Linked DNA regions of Pueribacillus theae. The protein of the gene in region 2 interacts with the protein of the main gene of each other region in a pairwise test. Links are inferred from orthologs where the notes say so. Each region holds a gene or a part of one and is shown on either strand. Other genes may lie near its edges.

Evidence for each region. The genes of interacting proteins can lie anywhere in the genome.
Region 1: the proteins of DCC39_RS02145 (region 2) and DCC39_RS06635 interact in binary tests that used the Escherichia coli proteins (3 or more experiments, as listed by UniProt). The link is inferred for Pueribacillus theae from one-to-one orthologs.

Annotation. Positions count from the first base shown.
Region 1 is NZ_QCZG01000010.1:41,458-45,225, reverse strand. Bases 198-2,957 are described here. They hold DCC39_RS06635 (sulfate/molybdate ABC transporter ATP-binding protein), read right to left. Parts: upstream 2,229-2,957; coding sequence 1,167-2,228; downstream 198-1,166. Other genes in these bases: cysW (sulfate ABC transporter permease subunit CysW), read right to left, coding at 2,244-2,957; DCC39_RS06640 (helix-turn-helix domain-containing protein), read left to right, coding at 607-828; sdhB (succinate dehydrogenase iron-sulfur subunit), read left to right, coding at 198-462. Also shown: more of sdhB, read left to right, coding at 1-197; more of cysW, read right to left, coding at 2,958-3,083; sulfate ABC transporter permease subunit CysT, read right to left, coding at 3,099-3,768. UniProt on the Escherichia coli protein: Part of the ABC transporter complex CysAWTP involved in sulfate/thiosulfate import. Responsible for energy coupling to the transport system.
Region 2 is NZ_QCZG01000002.1:137,252-141,746, forward strand. The notes cover bases 862-3,858. They hold DCC39_RS02145 (glutamate-5-semialdehyde dehydrogenase), read right to left. Parts: upstream 2,984-3,858; coding sequence 1,739-2,983; downstream 862-1,738. Other genes in these bases: DCC39_RS02140 (MBL fold metallo-hydrolase), read left to right, coding at 862-1,437; proB (glutamate 5-kinase), read right to left, coding at 3,156-3,858. In the rest of the region: DCC39_RS02135 (YhdB family protein), read right to left, coding at 29-271; more of DCC39_RS02140, read left to right, coding at 475-861; more of proB, read right to left, coding at 3,859-4,259. UniProt on the Escherichia coli protein: Catalyzes the NADPH-dependent reduction of L-glutamate 5-phosphate into L-glutamate 5-semialdehyde and phosphate. The product spontaneously undergoes cyclization to form 1-pyrroline-5-carboxylate.

The sequences.
Region 1 (3,768 bases), on a different replicon or contig from region 2:
GCGACTTTTCCGGTTGTTCGCGACTTAGTCGTTGATCGGAGCCGCATGTTTAATGCAATGAAACGAATTAAAGCGTGGATTCCGATTGACGGAACCTATGATTTAGGACCTGGTCCACGTATGCCTGAAAGACAAAGACAATGGGCATATGAATTGTCGAAATGTATGACGTGCGGTGTTTGTCTAGAAGCATGCCCGAATGTAAACGATCGATCCGACTTCATTGGGCCTTTTGCACTTTCTCTCGTCCGTCTGTTTAATACTCATCCAACAGGCGCAATGCATAAAGAAGAACGGCTTAACGCATTAATGGGTGAGGGCGGAATAGAAGACTGCGGAAACTCACAAAACTGTGTTCAATCATGTCCGAAAGGCATTCCGCTTACAACGTCGATTGCTTCAATGAATAGAGCGACGACACTGCAGATGTTCAAAAACTTCTTTGGAAGCGACAACCTTTAAAATCTATAATTTTACAATAGAGTCTCCCCCAAGGAGGCTTTTCTTTTTTTTCACATGAAAATGCAACAAGTCATATACTAATTGAGACTAAACCTATCTCTTTTGAAAACAGTTCCTAAAGCCCGCGCAAGGAGGGTGGAACCGTTGAAAAATCGTTATCGACCGAAACCGCTTCTTACGAAAAGAGAACGAGAAGTATTTGAGCTACTAGTCCAAGACAAAACGACAAGAGAAATCGCGAAAGAATTATTTATCAGCGAAAAAACGGTAAGAAACCATATTTCAAATACAATGCAGAAATTAGGAGTGAAGGGGCGCTCTCAAGCGGTAGTCGAGCTACTAAGGCTTGGGGAATTAGAAATATAGAAGAATTCCGGTTTCCTTCCCTGGAAGCCGGGTTCTTTTTTCGATAATGATAAACATATATACGTTGAACAAAAGAATTTTAAACACAGTTGGTCTGAGTTTGGCAAAGATGCTTTCTCAAGACACTTCGAGACCTTCCGAACGACTGAAAGGAAAAGCAATGTTGGCCGATCTTCGGTTTCTTCGTTTAGCTATCAAAAGATTGCTATTAAAATCTTTTGTTCATTTGATATATCTGGGTTTTTGTCAAACAAAGTGAGCAACTCCACTTTGTTCTTCTCCGAGCATTTGACTTAAAATCGAAAACACCTCCTGTACTTATGTTCAGGAGGTGTTTATTAATTTCCCTTAAAAATTTGAAGATGTTTAGGCTTTACAAAAACTTCTTCTCCTGTTCGAAGCTTTAAATCTTCGTATTCTTCTTTTGTTAATTCAACTTCTAAAAATTGATTCGTATCCTTTCTTTTCAATTCGATATGAACCGCTCTTCCGACTGTATGAATATGTGCAATTGTCGCTTTTATTGCTTCTTTTAATGAACCATTCCGTACGATGGATAATTCATGTGGGCGAACATAGCCAAGTGCTTGATCGTTTTCCGAATGAGTAACATCTGGTACTGGCAATTCAGCATCCCCGTTAAAAAGTTTTCCATTTTGCACTCTTCCTTTAAATACATTGACATTGCCTAAAAAATTGTATACAAATGGGCTGTTTGGTTGTTCATATACTTCGTCTGGACTTCCAATTTGTTCGATTTTGCCTTCGTTCATGATGACAATTCGATTCGCTACATCAAGCGCTTCTTCTTGATCATGTGTGACAAAAATGCTTGTGATCTGAAAGTCATCATGCAGTTGCCTTAGCCATCGTCTAAGTTCTTTTCTTACCTTTGCATCCAATGCTCCAAAAGGCTCATCTAACAGCAACAGCTTTGGCTCGACGGCTAGCGCTCTTGCTAATGCGACCCGCTGTTTTTGTCCCCCTGACAATTGTGCTGGATAACGGTTCGCAAATGCCTCAAGTTTAATAAGTTGGAGTAGTTTATTCACTTTTGATTCGATTTCTTTTTTTGAAGGACGTGTTTTTTTGGGAAGTACTTTTAAACCGTATGCGATATTATCAAATACCGTCATATGTTTAAAAAGTGCATAATGTTGAAAAACATACCCGACTTTTCGCTTTGCAGTATGAAGATGTGTAATTTCTTTTTTTCCAAAATGGATGATCCCTTCATCGGGATCCTCAAGCCCCGCAATAATTCGAAGCAGAGTCGTTTTGCCTGAACCCGATGGTCCTAATAGCGCTACGAGTTCACCTGTTTGAATTTCAAGATTTATCTGTTTCAGTGCATGAAAAGAACCGAATGTTTTCGTAACATTTTCGATTAAAATACTCATTGATCTTGGCCCCTTTTACGATTGGATTTTAGATTTCCATTCAATAAAATTCTTTATGAGGAGCGTAATAATCGCGAGGATCGACATAAGTGAAGCGACTGCAAATGCAGCTGTAAATTGATATTCGTTGTATAAAATTTCTATATGCAGCGTCATTGTATTTGTTAAGCCGCGAATATGGCCTGAGACAACGGAAACTGCTCCGAACTCACCGATGGCGCGTGCGCTACAAAGGATAATCCCATACAGAAGCCCCCATTTAATATTTGGTAACGTAATGTAAAAAAAAGTTTTCAATCCATTTGCCCCTAATGATAAAGAAGCTTCCTCTTCAGCTTTCCCTTGCATTTGCATGACTGGAAGTAATTCTCTTGCAACAAATGGAAACGTCACAAAAAGTGTGGCAAGGACAATTCCAGGAACAGCAAAAATAATATGAATGTTATGTGAAATGAGCCATTGCCCTAGTAAACTTTGAGCTCCAAATAGGAGGATGAAAACAAGACCTGCTATGACCGGTGAAACCGCAAATGGAATATCGATGATTGTCGTTAATATACTTTTTCCTTTAAAATCAAACTTTGTAATTAGCCAAGCAGCGATGATGCCGAACAGAGTGTTAAGCGGTACGGTTATCAAAACTACGAGCAGCGTTAGTTTAACCGCTGAGAGTGCATCTGGATCTGCATTAGAGGCTAAGTAAGCATTCACACCTTGATCAAAAGCTTTCATAAAAATCGCAATGAGCGGCAAGATTAAGAATATGCTTAAGAACGTGATTGTTAGGATGATCAGAATGAACCGAATGAAGAACGGTTCAGAATTTGCCGTTGATTTACCAACGTATCCCGCCATTGTAAATCCCCCTTACTATTGCATGAATTTTTTATTTGACCACCACTGCATCCCGTTTATAAACAAGAGAATGATAAACGACATAATGAGCATCACCACAGCAATTGAAGTTGCTCCTGTGTAGTCATATTGCTCAAGTTTTGTCATGATGATAAGCGGTGTAATTTCTGTTTTCATTGGCATATTTCCTGCAATGAAAATAACAGAGCCATATTCGCCTAACGCCCTTGCAAAAGCGAGTGCAAAGCCAGTTATAATAGCGGGAAGTAATTCTGGAAAGATGACCTTTAAAAAAGTTTGCAACCGGTTTGCCCCTAAAATGGCTGATGCCTCTTCCAATTCTGTTTCAAAGTTTTGTAAAACAGGTTGCACCATTCTGACGACAAATGGCAGTCCAATAAAGATTAAGGCGATCGTAATTCCAATTGGAGTAAAGGCAATTTTAAAAGAAAAAAATTGTCCGAGCCAGCCGTTTTCAGCATAAAGTGTTGTTAACGCAATCCCTGCAACGGCAGTCGGCAAGGCAAAAGGCAAATCCACGAGTCCATCTATTAATTTCTTGCCGGGGAATTGGTATCGAACGAGCACCCAAGCGATGATGACGCCAAAGATTGCATTTATGCATGCGGCGATGAAGGAAGCACCGAAACTTAATTTATAAGATTCTACGACTCGAGGTTCAACA
Region 2 (4,495 bases):
ACTCACTTAAGAAAAACAAAGCCAAACATTATTGGCTTTGTTTTTGGATAGCTTCTTCTATTTCAGCTAAAAATACGTGATCGAGATACGATAATAAAGAATCGTAAGATTTTTCAACAACAGAAAATTCGGGTTCATACATAAAATCTTTAACAAATTTCTCGATTTTCTTAGAAAGAAAATCATCTTTCGTTAAAGTCATCAAATGAATTAAGTCGCTGCATGCCATTCGATGGAGGTAGAATAAGGCAGCATCATAATCATGAGACATCAGTCGTAATCCCCCCTTCTTTAGTAAGGAGATTACAGTTAGTATGCGATAAATGAGCGGGATTACTTTGAAAAAAATTATCCATTTAAAGATTAAACGCCCTCATGACCACCGTTTACAATTCAATTTTCTTCCCTTAGAATGAATAGAGGGAATATAGTTAATGAAATGTCAAATTCACTAACAAGGGAGTTTTTCGAAAAATGGGAAAAAAGAAGCCGATTGATCTAGGAAACCGTATCCACTTAATTGACGGCTTTGATCTTGGGTTTGAAAACAGGACAGGCACCTATGTGATAAATGAAGAAAAATTAACGCTGATTGAAACTTGTGCTAGCCCTTCAATTCCGTACATCCTTCAAGGTTTGGAGGATTTACATATCAATCCTGAACAAGTTGAGTATATTATTGTTACGCATATTCACCTTGATCATGCCGGCGGTGCAGGTTTGCTTATGGAGAAGTGCCCAAATGCAAAGCTTGTTGTTCACCCTAAAGGAGCAAGGCACATGGCTGACCCGTCTCGCTTAATCCAAGGGGCAAAAGCAGTTTACGGTGAAAAATTCGAACAGTTTTTCAGTCCGATTTTACCCGTTCCTGAAGAGAGAATTTTGATAAAGGGAGAGAATGACACACTTCGAATAAGCGATCATTGTGAACTTTTATTTTTAGATACGCCGGGACATGCGAACCATCATTTCAGTATTTACGATCCTGTCAGCAACGGCATCTTCGTAGGCGATACGCTTGGAATTCAACACACGCATATTGAAGAATTTGGTTTTAAATTATTTTTGCCGGCAACTTCACCCAATCAATTTGACCCGGACAAAACTTTGCATTCCATGGAAAAAATCAAAAAAATGGATGTCGAACGCATTTACTTTGGCCATTTCAGCGTGACGGATCAAGTTGAAGAGGCATACCGGCAAATTGAATATTGGCTTCCTGTTTATGTGAATACAGGGAAAGAAGTATTAAGCGAAGGAAAAGAGATGAATGAACTCGCTGACAGATTGTTTGATAAAATAAGCGAAAGGCTGATAAATGAACATAACGTTCCAACAGATCACGTCACTTTTGAAATTCTGAAGATGGATCTGCAAGTATTCTCGATGGGGGTCATGGATTACCTTATGAAAAAAGAAAAATCCGGGGTGAAATAGCACTCCGGATTTTTTGAATTATCTTATTTGCGGATTCAAAAAGGAGGACAAAAAGAGCCGAGAAGTTCGAGGAAGCAAAGTTCTGAGACTTGCACAGGAGGTGCTGACTTCTGCGTTGTGCACAGGACGTGCACGTTTTTAGCAGAAGAACCTTCGAACCGTTTGTAGGATACGTGAGTACCGCAAGAATGAAGCTGACGAAGAAATTCGACAGCTTAAGTTGTTCGACTAAAAGCATCACGTCCTGTGATAACGTCGAACTGATTCACATCCTGTGAATCTCCGGACTTTTTGAATTACCTTATTCGCGGATTTGCCCCGTTCCTTCAATAACATATTTATTCGTTGTCAACGCTTTTAATCCCATTGGCCCTCTTGCATGGAGTTTTTGCGTGCTGATCCCGATTTCTGCGCCAAAGCCAAATTCGAACCCGTCGGTAAACCTTGTTGAGGCATTGTGGTATAATGCGGCAGCGTCAACTGCTTGAAAGAACCGCTTTACATTCCCTTCATTTTCGCTGACAATTGCTTCAGAGTGTTTCGTTCCGTAGTCGTTAATATGTTCGATGGCTTCTTCAACATCGTTCACTACTTTAATCGCAATCGTATTGTCTAAAAATTCCGTAGCCCAGTCTTCTTCTGTTGCTTTCTTTACATCAGTGGCGTGCTGAACAACATAATCGTCACCGAGGCATGCCACGCCATTTGTTTGCAAATCTTTTACAACATCGCCTAGATGAGCATCTGCCCAGCGCTTATGGATTAACAATGTTTCAATCGCATTGCAAACGGAAGGGCGCTGTGTTTTTGCATTTACCGCAATATCTATCGCCATTTGCTTTTCAGCAGACTCATCGATATATACGTGGCAATTTCCTGCCCCAGTCTCCAAAACCGGAACCGTTGAGTTGTTTACTACAGTTTTTATTAAGCCGGCTCCACCTCTTGGTATTAGGACATCAAGGTAATCATTCAGCTTAAACATGGCAGATGCGGCCTCGCGGCTCGTATCCTCAATTAATTGGACAGCATCAGCGGGCAAAGCGGTTTTTTCGAGCGCTTGATGAATGATGGTGACGAGCGCTTTGTTTGATTCAATCGCTGAAGAGCTTCCCCTAAGAATAACAGCATTTCCCGTTTTCAGGCAAAGGCCGGCAGCATCAACGGTTACATTCGGCCTCGCTTCATAAATCATGCCGACGACCCCTAAAGGGACCCGTACACTTGTAATTTGAAGGCCGTTCGGGCGTTCCCAGGATTCGATTTTTTCCCCGACCGGATCTTTTAATTTCGCAACTTGGTTCAGCCCTTCCGCAATATCATTTATTCTCTTTTCTGTCAATGTCAGCCTATCGATCAGTGCGCTGCTTAAGCCTGTCTCTTTACCGTTTTGGATATCGAGCTCGTTTTTCGATAGGATGAAATCTTTATGATTGATTAATTCATCAGCGATTGTATTTAATGCCGCGTTTTTTTCTTCCGTCGTCGTTGCCGATAAAATGGCTGAAGCTTTTTTCGCTTTTTTCGCTTTTTCAATTAATTCCATTTTTCTCCATCTCCTTTTCAATGTAGAATTTTAAACCACCCCATGATTGAGAGAATAAAGATGATCTTCCAGAAAAGACTTCTCTGCCAAATCCTCGGAAAAAACCAATTCGAAACAAGTTTTTAATGAAGGATCATCTTTATTTTTAAACAATGGAATCATCCTTCCTTAATTAGATTAAAATCATATGGTCACGATGAACGACCTCGCTTGCATTTCGTTCCGTTACATGCTTTGCATCAAAGCTGGCCATTCCTTTCACTTTCTTTAATTCGTTTGACGTATAGTTAACTTGCCCGCGTGCGATTTGCTTTCCTCGGATATTTTTAATTTCAACGACGTCATTAACTGAAAATTCGCCTTCAATTTTAACGATTCCTGCAGGAAGCAAGCTTTTTCCCATATTCAATAAAGCGGCTTCCGCTCCTTCGTCTACGACAATTGCTCCGGATATTTGGGAATGGAGGCCAAGCCATTGTTTATTGTTCGTTATTCTTGCCGTTTTAGGGGACCCGATGTATGTGCCATCGCCTTTGCCTTCGATGACGTCAAGCAATTTATCTTCTCCCTCGCCTGTTCCGATAAAGCATTTTACTCCGAGTGACAGTGCGGTTTTTGCCGCCAACAATTTCGTTTTCATCCCTCCCGTGCCCACTGATGAACCGGAAGCGCTTGTTTCTTCAATGCGGCCATCACTGATTTCACTGATAAAGTTATACTTTTTTGCGTCAGGATGTTCTCTCGGATTTTTATCATACAATCCATTAATATCCGTTAAAAGGATTAATAGATCGGCGCTAATAATCCCACTGACTAAAGCCGAGAGCATATCATTATCGCCGAATGTCAGTTCATCAATTGCAACAGAATCATTCTCGTTAATAATAGGGATCACATCTCTGCGTAGCAATTCTGACAACGCTTGAAAAATATTTCTGTACTGTTCCCTGTTTTTAAAGTTGTTTCTCGTTAACAGCATTTGAGCGGTAATCATATTGTAACGCGCGAAAGATTCGCCGTAATGCTGCATTAACAGTGACTGTCCGACAGCTGCGGCGGATTGCCTTCCGGCAATCGTGACAGGCCTTGCAGGATAACCGAGTTTTTTAAACCCCGCTGCGACGGCTCCTGACGAAATAAGAACAACTTCATTGCCTTTTTGTTTCAATTTCGCGATAGCGTCAACATGTTCATGTAATTTATCTTCAGATAATCCACCAGTTTCATTTGTTAACGAGCTGCTGCCGATCTTAACGACAATTCTTTGTTTCTTCACGAAAAATCACCTTTCAATATAAAAAAACTTTCCAATCCTTGTAAAAGGACGGAAAGTTTCCGTGGTACCACCTTTTTTGGCATAAGTATGCCCACTCTTTTCCTGTAACGGAGAATATCCGGTCAATGCTTAACCATTGACAGCTCAAGGGCAGGTTCAAAAGTGCCATGCAATGGAATCTTTCAGCCGATGGATTCCACTCTCTTGTGCACGCTTGCTTTCTACTGATCCCTTTC